Regions from separate parts of the Kitasatospora cystarginea genome, predicted to be linked through region 2. Evidence: riboswitches for the same ligand, from Rfam matches in the RefSeq annotation. Region 2 holds a riboswitch; the other holds the start of a gene.
What was found. A riboswitch is a leader RNA that binds a small molecule or an ion and turns the genes downstream of it on or off. The one in region 2 is predicted to bind S-adenosylmethionine.
Positions count from the first base shown of each region.

Region 1: it holds a riboswitch for S-adenosylmethionine, as region 2 does, so the genes downstream of both, ABD369_RS00560 (aminotransferase class V-fold PLP-dependent enzyme) here and thrC (threonine synthase) in region 2, are expected to answer to the same signal.

Region 1 is NZ_BAAATR010000001.1:124,008-133,263, forward strand. Features, by position in the region: gene ABD369_RS00555 (Lrp/AsnC family transcriptional regulator) at 1-269, shown strand, start outside; gene ABD369_RS00560 (aminotransferase class V-fold PLP-dependent enzyme) at 284-1,690, opposite strand; SAM riboswitch class IV at 1,742-1,859, opposite strand; gene trpD (anthranilate phosphoribosyltransferase) at 2,092-3,168, opposite strand; gene ABD369_RS00570 (response regulator) at 3,290-3,715, opposite strand; gene ctaE (aa3-type cytochrome oxidase subunit III) at 4,160-4,780, shown strand; gene qcrC (cytochrome bc1 complex diheme cytochrome c subunit) at 4,943-5,752, shown strand; gene qcrA (cytochrome bc1 complex Rieske iron-sulfur subunit) at 5,749-6,816, shown strand; gene qcrB (cytochrome bc1 complex cytochrome b subunit) at 6,813-8,477, shown strand; gene ABD369_RS00595 (GntR family transcriptional regulator) at 8,809-9,177, shown strand; gene ABD369_RS00600 (L,D-transpeptidase) at 9,194-9,256, opposite strand, start outside.
Region 2 is NZ_BAAATR010000017.1:72,173-81,428, reverse strand. Features, by position in the region: gene ABD369_RS19900 (hypothetical protein) at 1-634, opposite strand, end outside; gene ABD369_RS19895 (PadR family transcriptional regulator) at 631-978, opposite strand; gene ABD369_RS19890 (HD domain-containing protein) at 1,092-1,733, shown strand; gene ABD369_RS19885 (DUF4031 domain-containing protein) at 1,769-2,032, opposite strand; gene ABD369_RS19880 (hypothetical protein) at 2,029-2,385, opposite strand; gene ABD369_RS19875 (hypothetical protein) at 2,434-2,670, opposite strand; gene groL (chaperonin GroEL) at 2,861-4,483, opposite strand; gene ABD369_RS19865 (cold-shock protein) at 4,844-5,050, opposite strand; gene ABD369_RS19860 (ubiquitin-like small modifier protein 1) at 5,664-5,942, opposite strand; gene thrC (threonine synthase) at 5,999-7,282, opposite strand; SAM riboswitch class I at 7,299-7,432, opposite strand; gene ABD369_RS19850 (glucosyl-3-phosphoglycerate synthase) at 7,768-8,760, shown strand; gene ABD369_RS19845 (alpha,alpha-trehalose-phosphate synthase (UDP-forming)) at 9,024-9,256, shown strand, end outside.

The sequences.
Region 1 (9,256 bases), on a different contig from region 2:
TCGTTCTCATCAAGACCAGCGTCGACCGGATCCCCGAGATCGCCGAGGCCATCGCCGCCCTTGAGGGCGTCAGCGAGGTGTACTCGGTGACCGGCGGCTACAACCTGGTGGCGATGGTGCGGGTGCGGCGGCACGACGATCTGGCCGCGGTGATCCCCGGCAAGCTCAACAAGGTCCCCGGAGTGCTGGACACCCAGACCCAGATCGCCTTCCGCACCTACTCCCAGCACGACCTGGAGGCCGCCTTCGCCCTGGGCCTCGACGAGTAGCCCGGCGCCGCCCGCTACGCCCGCTCGCGCCGGGTGTCCGCCACGCAGCGCCCGCCCTCGCTCCGGTAGGTCCACCGCGCGCCGTCCGTGACCAGCTCGCGGACGGCCGCCAGGAAGCGGTCCAGGTGCTCGTCGGGCGTCCCGGCGCCGAAGCTGACCCGGATCGCGTTCAGGCTGCGCTCGCCGGGCAGCGACGGCTCGGGGGCGCCGCACTCCGAGGGAGCCGCGTCCTCACCGCCGAGCAGCGTACGGACCAGCGGGTGCGCGCAGAACAGACCGTCCCGCACCCCGATCCCGTACTCGGCGGAGAGCGCCGCCGCGAAGTGCGAGCTGTTCCAGCCCCGCACCACGAACGAGAGCACCCCCACCCGCGCGGAGTCCGCACCGAACAGGCTGAGCACCCTGACCTCGGGGATCTCGGCCAGCCCGGCCTTGAGCCGCTCGACCAGCCGCTGCTCCCGGGCCTCCAGTGCGTCGAAGCCGGCCTCGGTCAGCGCCCGGCAGGCCGAGGCGATGGCGTAGGCGCCGATCACGTTGGGCGACCCCGCCTCGTGCCGGGCGGGCCCCCGGTGCCACTCGACGACCACCGACCCGTCCGCCTCCCGGGCCACCGTACGGCTGGCGCCGCCGCCGGCCAGGTACGGCTCGGCCGCGTCCAGCCAGTCGCCGCGCCCGGCGAGCACGCCCGCGCCGAACGGGGCGTACAGCTTGTGGCCGGAGAAGGCGATCCAGTCGACGTCCAGCTCGCGGACGGAGACCCGGTGGTGCGGAGCCAGCTGCGCGGCGTCCAGCACGACCCGGGCACCGTGCCGGTGGGCGACCTCGGTCAACTCGGCGACCGGCCACAGCTCCCCGGTGACGTTCGAGGCACCGGTCACACAGAGCAGCCGCGGGCCTTCGGGGTGCGCGGCGAGCGCTGCGTCCAGCGCGGCGACCGCCTCGGCGCACGAGCGCGGGGCACGCAGGTAGCCGACCGTCAGGCCGTGGCGGCGCCACGGCAGCAGCGAGGCGTGGTGCTCGGTCTCGAAGGCGAAGACCCGGGTGCCCGCCGGAACCACCCCCGCCAGCAGGTTGAGCGAGTCGGTGGTGGACCGGGTGAACACCGCCTGGTCGCCCTCGCGCAGGTCCAGGAAGTCCGCGACGGTACGGCGGCTCTGCTCGAACAGGTCGGTGGACAGCTGCGAGAGGTACCCGGCGCCGCGGTGCACACTGCCGTAGTACGGGGCGTAGGCGGCGACGTCGTCCCAGACCCGCTGGAGCGCCGGGGCACTGGCCGCGTAGTCCAGCGCGGCGTACCCGACCTTCTCACCGCTGACCAGCGGGACCTGGACGTCGTGGCCGAGGACGGCGAGCGGGGCACCGTCATCCGAAAGGGTGCCCGCCGTCGAAGGGGCGGCAGCGGGCGACTGGTGAGCGGACATGGGAATGCACTCCTCTGGGGCCGGGGACCCCGGGAATGCAGATACACCGGGCGTCCGCGCTTGCCGCGCGGACGGATCGCCACGCAGCCCGGTCCTCACCCAGGGCACCCCGCCACGGACGGAGGGTTGCCGGACAGCCAGCTGGGGCTTGACGCTGTCACTCATGACCTGCGCTGGACTCTAGGCCAGCCCCGAAGGACGGTCAAACGACATCCCACACTCCGGACGGCCCTCTCCAGACCCGCAGAAGCCCGGGCGCCGGGCGCGCGAAACCGCGCCGAGCAGCGGCCGGGCCTGCCTGCCGGACCACCGGACCTGACGGGTCGGCGGGCCGCACCCGCCGGATGCGGGTGCGGCCCGCCACCTCCCGTGACGCGCGCCTCCCCTCGGAACCGGCGAGGCTACGCGCGTGCCGTCGCCTCGGCCCACCGCTTGAGGACGTCCTGCGCGGCACCCGAGTCGATGGCGGCCGCCGCCCGCTGCATCCCGGCCCGCAGCTGGTCGGCCAGCGGCGCGTCCGTCAGGTCCAGCGCCACCAGCGCGGCAGCGGTGTTGAGCAGGACGGCGTCCCGTACCGGACCGCGCTCACCGCCCAGCACCCGGCGCGCGACACCGGCGTTGTACTCGGCGTCGGCACCGCGCAGCGCCTCGATGCCGACCGGCTCGATGCCGACCTCGCGCGGGTCGAAGGAGGTCTCGACGATCTGACCGTCCTTCACGATCCACACGTACGAGGTGGTCGAGATGGTCAGCTCGTCCAGGCCGTCGTCACCCCGGAAGACCAGCGCGCGGGCGCCCCGCCGGGCCAGCACTCCCGCGATCAGCCCGGCCAGGCGGGTGTCGAAGCAGCCGATCGCGTGCGCGGTGACCCGGGCCGGGTTGGTGAGCGGCCCGAGGATGTTGAAGGCGGTCGGCACCCCGAGGTCGCGCCGGGCCGGGGCCGCGTGCCGCATCGCCGGGTGGAACTTGGCGGCGAAGCAGAACGTCAGGCCGACCTCCTCGGCCACCTCGGCCACCCGGCGGGTGCTGAGGTCGAGACTGACGCCGAGCCGCTCCAGGACGTCGGAGGAACCGCTGGCGGAGGAGGCCGCCCGGTTGCCGTGCTTGATCACCTTCGCACCGGCGGCCGCCGCCACGATCGCGGACATGGTGGAGATGTTGACGGTCTTGGCCCGGTCGCCGCCGGTACCGACGATGTCCACCGCGGGCCCGGGGATGTGCAGCGGCTCGGCGTGCGCGTACATCGACTCGACCAGACCGGTGATCTCGTCCACCGTCTCGCCCTTGGCCCGCAGCGCGACCATGAACCCGGCCACCTGCACCGGGGTCGCCTCACCGCTCATGATCCGGTCCATCGCCCAGGCCGCGTCCGCCTGGGCGAGGTCGATGCCCGACAGCAGGGTGCTCAGGAGATCCGGCCAGGTGCGGATCACCTGCGCGGGGTCGATACCGCCGTTCGCAGGGTTCACGTTCACCATGGCTGACTCCAGCTCTCGTGTTCACCGAAAGGAATGGAGCCAGCCTATCGACCGGGCGGGCACCCGTGCCGTTGTCTTCTCTTCTACTGAGACGCCCCGCTGAGACGCCCCGCCCCGGAGATCAGTGGCGGGTGGGCGTCCGCGCCTCGAGCCGGGCCCGGAGCAGTGCGGCGACCGCCTTGGCGAGTGCCACCGGGTCGACGGGCTGCGAGATCGCGGCGTCCGCCCGGCTCCAGGCCGCCAGCCAGGAGTCCTGCGGCCGGCCGATCAGCGCCAGCACGGGCGGGCAGCCGTAGATCTCGTCCTTGATCTGCCGGGCCACTCCGAGCCCGCCGGCCGGGACGGCCTCGCCGTCCAGGATGCAGAGGTCGATCCCGCCGCGCTCCAGCGCCCGCAGCACCGCGGGCACCGTCGCGCACTCCAGATAGCGCAGTTCCGGCAGATCAGCGGCGGGCCGCCGGCCGAGCGCGAGAGTCACCTGCTCCCGGGTGTTGCGGTCGTCGCTGTAGACCAGAACGGTGAGCGTCTCGTCGGTCGTGTGCGCCATGGGGCCTGCTCCCGGGGGCTCGTCCTCTATAACGTCTGCTCCGACGAGTCCAGTGTGATCCGGACCACGTCTACTTCCGGATGCTACTCCCGCCCACCCCCCGAGGTGAGCCCCTGGCGCGATCTCGCTCAAGGCACCACGCGCGGGCCTCACCCACCCGGAGGACGGGCCGTCACCCGTTGTCGTCACACCACCCGGACGGCGGAGGCCCTAGCCCATGCGGACCGGCTCGCGCGGTAGCGACACGCGGAGCACAGGAGTGCCGTCATCGGCCGGGCGGCCCCCGAACCGGCTCCGACCAGCCCGAAGAACCATCAGAAAACGGACATCGCTACACCCGGCCCACTGCCGGACACCCCGCTGGAGCCCAACTGCGCATACCGCACGCACCGGACACTCCGAAGGGAGACCCCCGGCGTGAAGACGGAATAAGGGACCGACATAATGTCCGTCGTGGCGACAGCAACAGCAACAGAAACCGGACACGCGCACGGAGCGGTCAACAGGCCGAACCTCGTCAGCGTCGGAACCATCGTCTGGCTGAGCTCGGAGCTGATGTTCTTCGCGGCCCTGTTCGCGATGTACTTCACCCTCCGTTCGGTCAAGGGCGCAGAGTTCTGGACCGAGAAGGCGCACGCCCTCAACGTGCCCTTCTCCTCGGTGAACACCACGATCCTGGTGCTCTCCTCCCTCACCTGCCAGCTCGGCGTCTTCGCGGCCGAGCGCGGTGACGTGAAGAAGCTCCGCACGTGGTTCACCATCACCTTCGTGATGGGCGCGATCTTCATCGGCGGCCAGATCTTCGAGTACACCGAACTGGTCAAGAAGGACGGCCTCTCGCTGTCCTCCGACCCGTACGGCACGGTGTTCTACCTGACCACCGGCTTCCACGGCCTGCATGTGACGGGTGGTCTGATCGCCTTCCTGCTGGTCCTGGGACGGACCTACGCAGCCAAGCGGTTCACGCACGAGCAGGCCACCGCCGCGATCGTGGTGTCGTACTACTGGCACTTCGTCGACGTCGTGTGGATCGGCCTGTTCGCGACCATCTACCTGATCAAGTAACCAGCTGATCAGGTCGCTGGCCGCCGGTCGGAGACAGCGCTCGCCCGTCAGCGGGCCGTGCCGCTCCGACCTGAACGCGCGTCCCGAAGCCGGCCCAGAGCAGACCGCGCCGCCGGGCACGCCCACCAGCCGACGACCAGATCCTGACACCGGGGTTATTCCGTGAAAAAGCTCTCCGCACGACGGCGCCACCCATTGGCGGCGCTGGTCGTCCTACTTCTCGCCCTGGCGGCCACCGGGGGGCTGTACGCCGCGTTCGCCCCCGCCGAGAAGGCGCAGGCCGACACCTCGGCGCAGTCGCTCGCGATCGATGAGGGCAAGAAGCTCTTCGCCGTGGGCTGCTCCTCCTGCCACGGCCTGAACGGCCAGGGCTCCTCCGACGGCCCGAGCCTGGTCGGCGTCGGATCCGCCGCGGTCGACTTCCAGGTCGGCACCGGCCGCATGCCCGCGCAGCAGCCGGGTGCCCAGGTCCCGCGCAAGAAGGTCGTCTACAGCCAGGCCGAGATCGACCAGCTGGCCGCCTTCGTGGCCTCGCTCGGCCCCGGCCCGGTCGCCCCGACCAAGGACCAGTACTCGTCCACGGACCCGAAGGACGTGGCCAAGGGTGGCGAGCTGTTCCGCACCAACTGCGCCCAGTGCCACAACTTCGCCGGCCAGGGTGGCGCCCTGACCAACGGTAAGTTCGCCCCCTCGCTGGAGGGCGTCGACGCGAAGCACATCTACGAGGCCATGCAGACCGGCCCGCAGAACATGCCGTCGTTCCCCGACACCACCATGCCGGAGGAGCAGAAGAAGCAGATCGTGGCCTTCGTCCGCCACACCACCAATGAGGAGCCCAACCCCGGTGGTCTCGCCCTGGGCAGCCTCGGTCCGGTGACCGAGGGTCTGTTCGGCTGGATCTTCGGTCTCGGTGCCCTCATCGCGGTCGCGATCTGGGTCGCCGCCCACACCACCAAGGCCAAGAAGTCATGAGCCACGACATTCCTGAAGAGAAGCTGCCGGAGGCGCAGGACGCCTCCCACGGCCACGAGGTCGCCGAGCACGGCGACCCGTTCGCCGACCCGGGCCTGCCGGCCCACGAGCCCCGTCGTACCGACATCGACGAGCGGGCCGCCAAGCGCGCCGAGCGCCAGGTCTCGCTGATGTTCATCGTGTCGATGCTGGCCACGATCGGCTTCATCGCCTCGTACGTGATCTTCCCGATCGACAAGATCATCTACGTCTTCCCGCTGGGCCACATCAGCGCGCTGAACTTCGCGCTGGGTCTGACCCTGGGTGTGGCGCTGTTCTGCATCGGCGCGGGCGCGGTCCACTGGGCCCGCACCCTGATGTCGGACGTCGAGATGCCCGCCGAGCGCCACGCGATCGAGGCCGACGACGAGGTCCGCAACGACGTCATCGAGCAGTTCAAGACCGGCGCCGCGGAGTCCGGCTTCGGCCGCCGCAAGCTGCTGCGGAACACGCTCATCGGCTCGATGGCCCTGGTGCCGCTCTCCGGCGTCGTCCTGCTGCGCGACCTCGGCCCGCTGCCCGAGAAGAAGCTGGACCACACCAACTGGAACGAGGCCACCCCGGCCAAGCCGATCCAGCTGATCAACATGAACACCAACCAGCCGATGAAGGCCGAGGACATCGTCGTCGGCTCGCTGACCTTCGCCAAGCCGGAGGGCCTGGAGGACTCCGACGAGGACTTCCAGCAGCGCATCGCCAAGGACGCCCTGATGATCGTCCGGATCGCTCCGGAGGACATCAAGGACGCCAAGTCCCGCGAGCTCGGCTTCGAGGGCGTACTCGCCTACTCCAAGATCTGCACCCACGTCGGCTGCCCGATCAGCCTGTACGAGCAGCAGACCCACCACGCGCTCTGCCCCTGCCACCAGTCGACCTTCGACCTGTCGGACGGCGCGCGCGTGATCTTCGGCCCGGCCGGCCACCCGCTGCCGCAGCTGAAGATCACCACTGACGAGAAGGGCTTCCTCGTCGCCACCGGCGACTTCGCCAAGCCCGTCGGCCCGAGCTTCTGGGAGCGCTCATGAGTTCCGCGAGCAGCGTCAGCACCGACGCAAAGCCCAGCAGCGGCAGCACGCGTGCCAACCCCGCCAACAAGGTGGAGGCGGCAGTTGACTGGGTTGACGGCCGCGTAGGGATCTACTCGCTGGCCAAGGCCAACCTGCGCAAGATCTTCCCGGACCACTGGTCCTTCATGCTCGGTGAGATCTGCCTCTACAGCTTCGTGATCATCATCCTCACGGGTGTGTACCTGACGCTGTTCTTCAAGCCGAGCATGGCCGAGGTCGTCTACCACGGCCCGTACGCCCCGCTCGACGGCATCAAGATGTCCGAGGCCTACGCCTCGACCATGAACATCAGCTTCGAGATCCGCGGTGGTCTGCTGATCCGCCAGATCCACCACTGGGCCGCGCTGGTGTTCGTCGCCGCGATGTTCGTGCACATGATGCGCGTCTTCTTCACCGGCGCGTTCCGCAAGCCGCGCGAGATCAACTGGGTCTTCGGCTTCCTGCTGCTGGTCCTCGGCATGTTCGACGGCTTCTTCGGCTACTCGCTCCCCGACGACCTGCTGTCCGGTACCGGCATCCGCTTCATGGAGGGGGCGGTCCTCGCCACCCCGCTGGTGGGCACCTACATCCAGATGTTCCTCTTCGGCGGTGAGTTCCCCGGCACCGACATCGTGCCGCGGTTCTTCACCATCCACGTGCTGCTCATCCCGGGCATCATGCTGGGCCTGCTGGTGGCGCACCTGATCCTGGTCTTCTACCACAAGCACACCCAGTGGGCGGGCCCGGGCAAGACCGAGAAGAACGTCGTCGGCATGCCGCTGATGCCGGTCTACATGGCCAAGGCCGGTGGCTTCTTCTTCCTGGTCTTCGGCATCATCGCGGCCGTCTCGGCCATCGCCTCGATCAACCCGATCTGGGCCTACGGCCCGTACCGTCCGGACCAGGTGTCGACCGACGCCCAGCCGGACTGGTACATGGGCTTCTCCGAGGGTCTGATCCGCGTCATGCCGGGCTGGGAGGTCCGGGCCTGGGGCCACACCCTGAACCTGGGCGTGTTCATCCCGCTGATGGTGATCTTCCCGCTGGTCCTGCTGTCCATCGCGATGTACCCCTTCATCGAGGGCTGGATCACCGGCGACAAGCGCGAGCACCACATCCTGGACCGCCCGCGCAACGCCCCGGTCCGTACCGCTCTCGGTGCGGCCTGGATCGGCGAGTACCTGGTCCTGCTGATCGGTGGTGGCAACGACCTGTTCGCCACGCACTTCCACCTGTCGCTCAACTCGATCACGTACTTCGTCCGGGTCGGCTTCTTCGTCGTGCCGGTCGTGGTCTTCTTCATCACCAAGCGCTGGTGCCTCGGCCTGCAGCGCCGCGACAAGGAGAAGGTGCTGCACGGTCGCGAGACCGGCATCATCAAGCGCCTGCCGCACGGTGAGTTCGTCGAGGTCCACGCCCAGCTCCCGCAGGCCGAGCTGTACAAGCACATCGCCCACGAGCAGCACGAGCCGCTGCCGATCCCGGCCCAGGTCGACGAGAACGGCGTCAAGCGCAAGGTCGGCCGCCTGGAGAAGACCCGCGCCAAGCTCTCCCAGGGCTACTTCGGCGAGGGTGGCCAGATCCCCAAGCCGACGGCGGAGGAGCACCGCGAGATCACCAGCGGCCACGGCCACCACTGATCCCGCGCGGCAACGCCGCTGATCGCCACCTGAGGGCCCCTGCCCGGCACCCGCCGGGCAGGGGCCCTCGGCCGTTCTCGCCGGCCGGCGGCTGACCCGGGCCGCCGGAACGCTCCGGTGTCCGGCGTGGAGCGGAAGGCCCCCTTGCCGGGCCGATCCCCACGCTCCGCATCGCACCGTCCGGGGCGCGGGGAACCGCACGAACAGCCATCGGTCGCCGTCCGGATGTCCACCCGGTGCCTCGTGGCCGGGACTGCATCCCGACCACGGCGGCAGGGCCTACCGGTCATTCGGGCACAATGGGGTCCAACGACCCGTCAGGAGCCCATCAGTGCAGCTGAGCATCGACCACTCATCCGCCACTCCCCCGTACGAGCAGGTCCGCGCGCAGATCTCGGAGCAGGCCCGCAGCGGCGCGCTGCCGGCCGGTCTCAGGCTGCCGACCGTCCGGGCGCTGGCCGAACAGCTCGGCCTGGCCGCCAACACCGTCGCCCGCGCGTACCGGGAGCTGGAGGCGGACGGCGTGGTCGAGACGCACGGCCGGCGCGGCACCCTGATCGCCGCCGTTGGCGACACCTCGCACCGGCTGGCCGCCACCGCCGCCGCCGAGTACGCCGACCGCGCCCACCGCCTCGGTCTCTCCAGGGACGAGGCGATGAGCGCGGTACGGGACGCTCTCCGGCTGGCGTACGGCTCCTGAGCCCGCCGGGCAGGCCCTAGACCTGCGGCACCAGGGCGCCGACGGGCACCGCTTCCTCCTCCGCCCGGCCCGCGGTGTT
Region 2 (9,256 bases):
TCGGGTCCCAGAACAGCGGGGTGTGCAGATAAGCCTGGCCGAACATGAGCAGCCAGGGCAGCACCGCACCCGCGAGCACCATCGGCAGCGTCCGGCGGGAACGGCCGCTGAGCAGGTCCGGCGGCGCCATCAGCAGCATGGCCAGCCACACCAGCGGCACGCTCACCACCCAGACGAGGCCGAGGAGGGAGGCGGAGAAGAGGGCCCTCCCCGCCAGCAGCGCCAGGCCGGGAACCGACGCCGCCACACCGGTCCAACGCGCCACGCCCCACCGCCCGGCGACGGCCGCCACCGCCGCCAGCGCCCAGGAGGCGACCAGGGCGAGCTGCCACGCATGCCCCTGGCCGCTCGACGACGGGTCGACCAGCCCGGAGAGGCAGAGCCAGAGCCCGAGGCCGGCTCCCAGCACGAACGGCACCGCCTGTGCGACCACCTGTCCCGGTACACCACCGGAGACCAGCCCGGTCCGCACCCGCAGGCCGTGCCCGGCGATGCCGGCGAGTTCGCGCAGGCGCAGCAGCCGCCCACCGCCCACCGTCACCGACTCGTACACGGCGATGATCTCCTCACCGCGGTCGTCCCGGTACCACTCCGGGTACAGGCTCAACGCGGCCTTCAGCGAACGGTCCGTCATGCCGTCACCCCCCTCAGCCTCGGACGGGCGGTGGACAGTCGACGCTCCGCCTCCACGACCACGGCGCGCAGACGCTCGGTCTCGGCGCTCAGCGCCGCACGTCCGCCGTCGGTGAGCGCGTACGTGCGCCGGGCGCGCCCGTCCACCACCTCGTCACTGGCGACCTCGATCAGCCCCTGGCCCAGCAGACGGTCGAGAGCGCCGTAGAGGGTGCCGGTGCGCATCCTGACCCGGCCGTCGGAGATCGCGGCGACCTCCTGAATGAGGGCATAGCCGTGCCTGGGGGCATCGGCCAGCGCGGTGAGCAGGAGCAGTGTGGGCTCCTGCATGGATCGCTCTGTCATGCGACTACATATATCGGCGAACTGCATATGCTGTCCACCGGCACCAGCAACGCTCCTGACCGTTCGTCCGATCCGGCCGACGCACGGTCAGCCCGACCCGCCACAATGACGGCATGCCGACCGAGACCCACCCGCTGCTCAAGGACTGGAACGCGCTGCTGACCCGCTGCGGCGCCACCGCCGACCCCGCGCCGTACGGGCGCGACCTGCTGGAGCGCTGGGCCGAACCCCAGCGCCGGTACCACACCACGGCACACCTCGCCGCGGTGCTCGGCCACGTGGACGGGCTGGCCGGGCACGCCGAGGACCCGGACGCCGTCCGACTGGCGGCCTGGTTCCACGACGCGGTCTACCGGTCGGACCGGTCCGAGAACGAGGAGCGCAGCGCCCGGCTGGCCCTCCGCGCACTGCGCGATGCGGGCCTGGCCGAGGAGTTGACCGCCGAGGTGGCCCGGCTGGTCCGGCTCACCGTCACCCATCGCCCCGAGCCCGGGGACGGCAACGGCGAGGTGCTCTGCGACGCCGACCTGGCCGTGCTCGGCGGACCGCCCCAGGCGTACGCGGCGTACGCGGCAGCGGTACGCGAGGAGTACGGCTTCGTTTCCGAGGACGCCTTCCGGGCCGGACGGGCCGCCGTGCTGCGGCAGTTGCTCGATCTGCCCGCCCTCTACCGCACCCCTGAGGCCCGGGAGCGCTTCGACGCCCAGGCCCGGGTCAATCTGGCCGCCGAACTCGACACGCTCGGCGGGTCATAGGCGCGGCCCCACCGGCCATGGACGCGGCCGCGCGGTCAGCGGGCCATGGCCTTGCGCCGGCGCAGCCCGGCGGCGGTCAGCCGGACCACCAGCTCCTTGCTGCCGACCGGCTGCGCACCCAACCGCAGGGCGTCCTGGTAGCGGGCGGCCGGGATGTCGTAGTGGTCTCGCTCGAACGCGCGCTCGGGAGCGCCGAGTTCGCAGGCGAAGGCGTGCAGTTCCTCGTACGAGACGTCGCTGACCAGGTGCGACCAGAGCCTGCCGTGGCCCGGCCACACCGGGGGGTCGATGAGGATCACGTCAGCTGCCCGACCGGCGCCACCACGATGCCGTTCTTGCCGCAGACCCAGTGCGGCTCCGGCCCCAACTCGGGCTCCACACCGAGAGCGTGCGGGTCGCCCTCGGCGGCGCAGGCGGTGCACAGCGGCCAGCGCCCGTACGCCTCCAGCAGCGCGTCCTGCACGTCCTGCGCCAGCAGCCCGAGCACGAAATCCGTTCCGTCCGGCCACTGCTCCAGCCACCAGCGCCGGTGCGTCACGGCCTTCTCGACCATCGAGACGACCTCCGCCTCGGCCACGTCCCGGGCGGTGAGGTCGGCGAGGATCAGGGCGCGGGCGGCGTGCAGTGCGGTTTCGATCTCAGAGCTGGCCATACCCCGATTCTCCCGCAGCTTCCTTGGCCGTCGGGACGCCGTCCGTCTTCACAGGACGATCTCCGTGCCCAGGCTCTGATAGACGCCCACGCCTGGCGGCAGGCACTCGATCAGGGCCCGGTGGACCTCCTCGGCGATCATGTTGTGGTCCACACCGGGCGGAGGCACCAAGTGGATCTTCCCCTCGTCGATCTCGGCGCGCCAGCCCTCCGGGACGTCCAGCTCCCGCCAGGTGTTCAGCAGATAGTTCCAGTGCAGACCCGGCTCGACAGCCATCGCGGTCACCGCTGACCTCCCCCCTTCCTCGTGACGCTGATCGCACTCACCGTACGGGTCCTCGGAGCCGCCGAAACCGTCCATGCGCCCAGCGTCCCACGAACGGGTGACCGCTTCCGGGAACGCCGCGAGGGCGGCCTCCCCGCTGTGGGGAGACCGCCCTCGTGGACGATCAGAACTCGCCGATCCTCGGGGAGGATCAGAAGTCCATGTCACCGCCCGGCATGCCGCCGCCGGCCGGGGCAGCGGCCTTCTCCGGCTTGTCGGCGATGACGGCCTCGGTGGTCAGGAACAGCGCCGCGATGGACGCGGCGTTCTGCAGCGCGGAGCGGGTGACCTTGGCCGGGTCGATGATGCCCTCGGCGACCAGGTCGACGTACTCGTTGGTGGCCGCGTTCAGACCGTGGCCGGCGGGGAGGTTGCGCACCTTCTCCACCACGACGCCGCCCTCGAGGCCGGCGTTGGTCGCGATCTGCTTGATCGGGGCCTCCAGCGCGACGCGGACGATGTTGGCACCGGTGGCCTCGTCGCCGTCCAGCTCGAGCTTCTCGAACGCGACACCGGCCTGCAGCAGGGCGACGCCACCACCGGCGACGATGCCCTCCTCGACGGCGGCCTTGGCGTTGCGGACGGCGTCCTCGATGCGGTGCTTGCGCTCCTTGAGCTCGACCTCGGTCGCGGCACCGGCCTTGATGACGGCCACGCCGCCGGCCAGCTTGGCCAGGCGCTCCTGCAGCTTCTCGCGGTCGTAGTCCGAGTCGCTGTTCTCGATCTCGGCGCGGATCTGGTTCACGCGGCCCGCGACCTGCTCGCTGTCGCCGCCACCGTCGACGATGGTGGTCTCGTCCTTGGTGATGACGACCTTGCGGGCGGTGCCCAGGAGGTCCAGGCCCGCGTTCTCGAGCTTGAGGCCGACCTCCTCGGAGATGACGGTGCCACCGGTGAGGATGGCGATGTCGCCGAGCATGGCCTTGCGGCGGTCACCGAAGCCCGGGGCCTTGACGGCGACGGACTTGAAGGTGCCACGGATCTTGTTCACGACCAGGGTCGACAGGGCCTCGCCCTCGACGTCCTCGGCGATGATGACCAGCGGCTTGCCGGACTGCATGACCTTCTCCAGCAGCGGGAGCAGGTCCTTGACCGAGCCGATCTTGGAGTTGGCGATCAGGATGTACGGGTCCTCGAAGGACGCCTCCATCCGCTCCAGGTCGGTGGCGAAGTAGGCGGAGATGTAGCCCTTGTCGAAGCGCATGCCCTCGGTGAGCTCCAGCTCCAGGCCGAAGGTGTTGCTCTCCTCGACGGTGATGACGCCTTCCTTGCCGACCTTGTCCATGGCCTCGGCGATCAGCTCGCCGATCTGGGTGTCGGCGGCGGAGATGGAGGCGGTGGAGGCGATCTGCTCCTTGGTCTCCACGTCCTTGGCCTGGGCCAGCAGCTGGTCCGAGACGGCGGCGACGGCCTTCTCGATACCGCGCTTCAGGGCCATCGGGTTGGCGCCGGCGGCGACGTTGCGCAGACCCTCGCGAACCAGGGCCTGGGCCAGCACGGTGGCGGTGGTGGTGCCGTCACCCGCGACGTCGTCGGTCTTCTTGGCGACCTCCTTGACGAGCTCCGCGCCGATCTTCTCGTACGGGTCCTCGAGCTCGATCTCCTTGGCGATGGAGACACCGTCGTTGGTGATCGTGGGGGCGCCCCACTTCTTCTCAAGGACGACGTTGCGGCCCTTGGGGCCCAGCGTCACCTTGACTGCGTCGGCAAGCTGGTTCATGCCACGCTCAAGGCCGCGGCGAGCTTCCTCGTCAAACGCGATGATCTTGGCCATCGGAAGTGGTCCTCCAGGACACGGTCGACTGCTCGGACCAAGAGGTGCCCGCGACGGACGGCACCCAGGAGCGGGGGTCCTTTCCCCTGCCGCTCCCCGGAACCTCACCGACCCGGTCCGTTGTCACTCTCGAGCGGAGAGTGCTAACGCCAATGATTAGCACTCTGGGATACCGAGTGCAAGCCCAATGCGACAGTGTCGACCGGGAGTCGGCGATCACGAGCGGCCGCCGGTGTCCGGATCCGGACACCGGCGAAGACAGCAGTGGACCCGCACGACGGGGGTCGTACGGGTCCACTGCTCGAACAACGTTGTGAGCGCCAGCTCGTGACCGAGCCGAGGGCTCCGCAGGCCGGAAGGTCAGACCGCAGCGGCGCGGACCATGTCCGCCTGCGGGCCCTTCTGCCCCTGGGAGATCTCGAACTCGACCCGCTGGCCCTCTTCGAGGGTGCGGTAGCCGTCCATCTGGATCGCGCTGTAGTGGACGAACACGTCCGCACCACCGTCGACCGCGATGAAGCCGTAGCCCTTCTCCGCGTTGAACCACTTGACGGTGCCCTGAGCCATTCCGAACTCCCCTTGTGCTGTGCTGGCCCTTCACGGACCCGCAGGGTGCGGGCCCAGGCTGGTAGGCCGGCCCGAGGAAACCCCCCTGGGCGCAGCCGTGCACGCCGCAAACCTCCGCCGCCTCCCGGGAGTTGCCGGGCCGACGGGTGATTGCGTGCGACCGCCGCTGAATGTATCCGGACAGGTGCCCTCTGCAACAGGCCCAACTTCCGGGAATTCCATCCGGAAGTTTTCGGATACCGCGGGATGAAAGCGGCAGACCGTGCCTATTCCCGCCGGGCATAATGGACGAACGCTCGCAAATCGCCGGTGAATTTCTGACGTCGTCCTGACATCTTCTGCGGCAGACTGTCCAAGGTCCGTCTTAGCGGCCGGAAGAGCCCTGTGTATGCGATCGGCCGTCAGGGCGTCGGGGGCGGGCCCGCCGCGGGCCGCGTTCCCGGGGTTGGCCGGCGGGATGCATGCCGGTATCTGCGCACTTTACCGCCCCTTCGGGCCACCCTTTTCCACCGGCACGCCGAGAGCCGCCGACCGGCACGGAAATAGCCATTCCATGCCCGTCGACGGCTCCCGGTGTGCTAGTCCCGCGGCATCCGGAGCGGGTGCCGGCCGGTCAGCAGCCGCCGGCCACCGCGGGGATGACCGAGACGCTGGCGCCGTCCTTGATCTCGGTCTCCAGGCCCTCCGCGAAGCGCACGTCGTCGTCGTTGACGTAGACGTTGACGAAGCGGCGCAGCTTGCCCGCGTCGTCCAGGATGCGGGCGGCGATGCCGGGGTGGTTGGCGTCCAGGTCGGCGATGACGGCGGCCAGGGTCGCGCCCTGGGCGCTCACCTCGGCGGCACCGCCGGTGTAGGTGCGCAGGATGGTGGGGATGCGGACGGAAGCGCTCATGGTGCGAAGCTCCTAGGTGCGGTGGTGTCTTGGGGCCGGGAGGGAGCGGGCGGGCGTCAGACGGACGCCAGGCCCGCAGCGCGGAAGGAGTTAAGCGTCGGGCGGATGGTGGCGGTCAGTCCCGCGTCGGCCACCGCGTCCAGGGTCTTCAGACCGTCGCCGGTGTTGATCGCGACGGTCTCCTTCGACGGGTCCAGCCGACCGGTCTCGACCAGCTTCCTCAGCACGCCGACGGTCACCCCGCCCGCCGTCTCGGCGAAGATGCCCTCGGTCCGGGCCAGCAGCCTGATCGCGGCCACCACCTCGGCGTCGGTGACGTCCTCGACCGCGCCGCCGGTGCGGCGGGCGATGTCCAGCACGTACGGGCCGTCGGCCGGGTTGCCGATCGCCAGCGACTTGGCGATGGTGTCCGGCTTGACCGGGCGGATCACGTCGCGGCCCGACTTGAAGGCCGCGGAGACCGGGGAGCAGCCCTCGGCCTGGGCGCCGAAGATCCGGTACGGCCGGTCCTCGACCAGACCGAGCCCGATCAGCTCCTGCAGGCCCTTGTCGATCTTGGTGAGCTGGGAGCCAGAGGCGACCGGGACGACGATCTGCTCCGGCAGCCGCCAGCCGAGCTGCTCGCAGATCTCGTACGCCAGGGTCTTGGAGCCCTCGCCGTAGTACGGACGGAGGTTGACGTTGACGAAGCCCCAGCCCGCACCGGCCGGGTCGCCGATCAGCTCGGAACAGAACCGGTTCACATCGTCGTAGTTGCCCTCGATGCCGACCAGTTCGCCGCCGTAGACACCGGCCATCACGACCTTGCCCCGCTCCAGGTCGTGCGGGATGAACACGCAGGACCTGAACCCGGCCCTGGCCGCCGCCGCACCCACCGCGCCGGCCAGGTTGCCGGTCGAAGAGCACGACAGGGTGGTGAAGTTGAAGGCTCGCGCCGCCTCGATGGCACAGGCGACCACCCGGTCCTTGAAGGAGTGGGTCGGGTTCCCGGAGTCGTCCTTGATGTGCAGCTGCGCGCTGAAGCCGAGTTCGCGGCCCAGGTTGTCGGCCTTGACCAGCGGGGTCCAGCCGGGGTTCAGGTTGGGCTTGCCGGCCACGTCGGCCGGGACGGGCAGCAGCGGGGCGTAGCGCCAGATGCTGGCCGGGCCGGCCTCGATCCGCCGGCGCAACTCCTCGGCACGGTACGACCCGAAGTCGTAGGCGATCTCCAGCGGGCCGAAGCACTCCAGGCAGGCGAAGCTCGGACCGAGCGGGAAGCGGGTGCCGCACTCGCGGCAGGACAGTGCGGCGGCGGGGCCGAGGTCGACGGTGGCGACGGGTACACGGGTAGCGGTAGCCATGATGGCGAGGCCTCTCTCCTCATCTTCCCCGTGGTGCGGTCGCGCCACGGGCCGGAATTGGCACCTGTCCCGCCGGGGCCTGTGCGACAGCCGGGCGAGAAGGTTGCCGGGACGTCGACGGGCCGTTCCCTCAGTCCCTCTGGATGAGCTCTGTGAAGTTGTGATCGCGCTGGTCACGCTGCTCGGCCGGCCCCGCGGTGCGAAGCCCCGGGCCGAGTTACGAAGACTGTAGCCGAAGGTGTCAAGCTCGAAGGGGAGCGTCCGACACACGAGATGAACCCGACAGTTTCCGCCCGAGCGCAAGGAGCGACACCGTGCCCGACCAGCCGACCCGCCGAGTCGAGGGGCGCGCCGATGCCGCAGTGCCGATCGGCGGCTGTGCCGCCCGCGACGGACGACAGGCGGCGAACGAGCACCGGGTTGAGGAGCGCCGGCACCGGATCGAAGCGCCCGGAGCCGAGCAGGCGGTGACCGCCCCCGAGGCCCTGCTGCCGGAGGTGGGGCGCTGGCTGCGCGAGCGCTCCTGGACGGCCGCCGACCGTCCCGTCGAGGCCCTGCTGGCGGCCAAGCGGGCGGCGGGCCGGGCGGGTACGGTCAGCGTGGTGCTGCCCGCGCTGGACGAGGAGCCGACGGTCGGCGAGATCGTCCGGACGATCCGGCGCGAACTGATGGAGCGGCTTGCGCTGGTCGACGAGCTGGTGGTGGTCGACTCCGGCTCGGTGGACCGGACGGCCGAACTCGCCGCCGCCGCCGGTGCCCGGGTGGTGCACCGCGACGACCTGCTGCCCCGGATACCCGCCGTCCCGGGCAAGGGCGAGGTGCTCTGGCGCTCGCTGCTGGCCACCTCCGGCGAGATCGTCTGTTTCATCGACGCCGACCTGCGCGAATTCGACCCGGTCTTCGTCTCCGGGATCATCGGGCCGCTGCTCACCGACCCCGGGATCCAGCTGGTCAAGGCGATGTACGACCGGCCGCTGGAGACCGCGGGTGCGGTGGTGCCGGCCGGCGGCGGACGGGTGACCGAGCTGGTCGCACGGCCGCTGCTCAACCTGCACTGGCCGCTGCTGGCCGGGTTCGTCCAGCCGCTGGGCGGGGAGTACGCGGCACGGCGTTCGCTGCTGGAGCGGCTGCACTTCCCGACCGGGTACGGGGTCGAACTGGGCCTGCTGGTGGACGCCCTGGACGAGGTCGGCCTGGACGCCCTGGCCCAGGTGGACGTCGGCGTCCGGCACCACCGACACCAGGACGGACAGGCCCTCGGCCGGATGGCGGCCACCATCTACCGCACCGCCCTGGAACGACTGGAGCGCACCCACCGCCTCAAGGCCGCGGACGACCTGGTCCACCCGCATCTCACCCAGTTCACCCGCGACCCGCTCGCCCGCGGCTTCGCCTCCCACACCCACCCGGTCGCGGCGTTGGAGCGACCCCCGATGCGGACGGTTCCCGAGTACACGGCGCGCCCCGCCGCCGGGTGAGGATCCGCGCGGGGTCGCCGCCGCGGTGTGTCGCCCGGGGTGCGCGTGGTTTGCAACCATTGCCGTCCGGCAAGGTTGAAGACGTGACTCCCCCTCTCGCGACGAGAGGGCGTCCCACTTGGCCCCGTGGAACCTCACGGCGGCCAAGCCCTGACCGCTGCCCGTGGGCAGGTCACTGACTGTACGGGTCCGCAGCGCTCCCATCCACCGCGCACCGGGAGCCCATCCCTTCGGATGAATCCGCGGCCCTGAGAAGAGGACTGATGGCCGACTTCGCGACCGAACGTTCGAATCCGACCGGCAGGGCACCGATCCTGGTGGCCTCGAACCGCGGCCCGGTGTCCTTCAGCATCGAGGTCGACGGCTCACTGACCCCGCGCAGAGGCGGCGGCGGCCTGGTCTCCGGTCTCTCCGCGATCGACGACCCGTCCTCCGTCTGGGTCTGCGCCGCGCTCGGCGACGCCGACCGCGCGGCGGTCCGCCGCTCCCCCGAGGG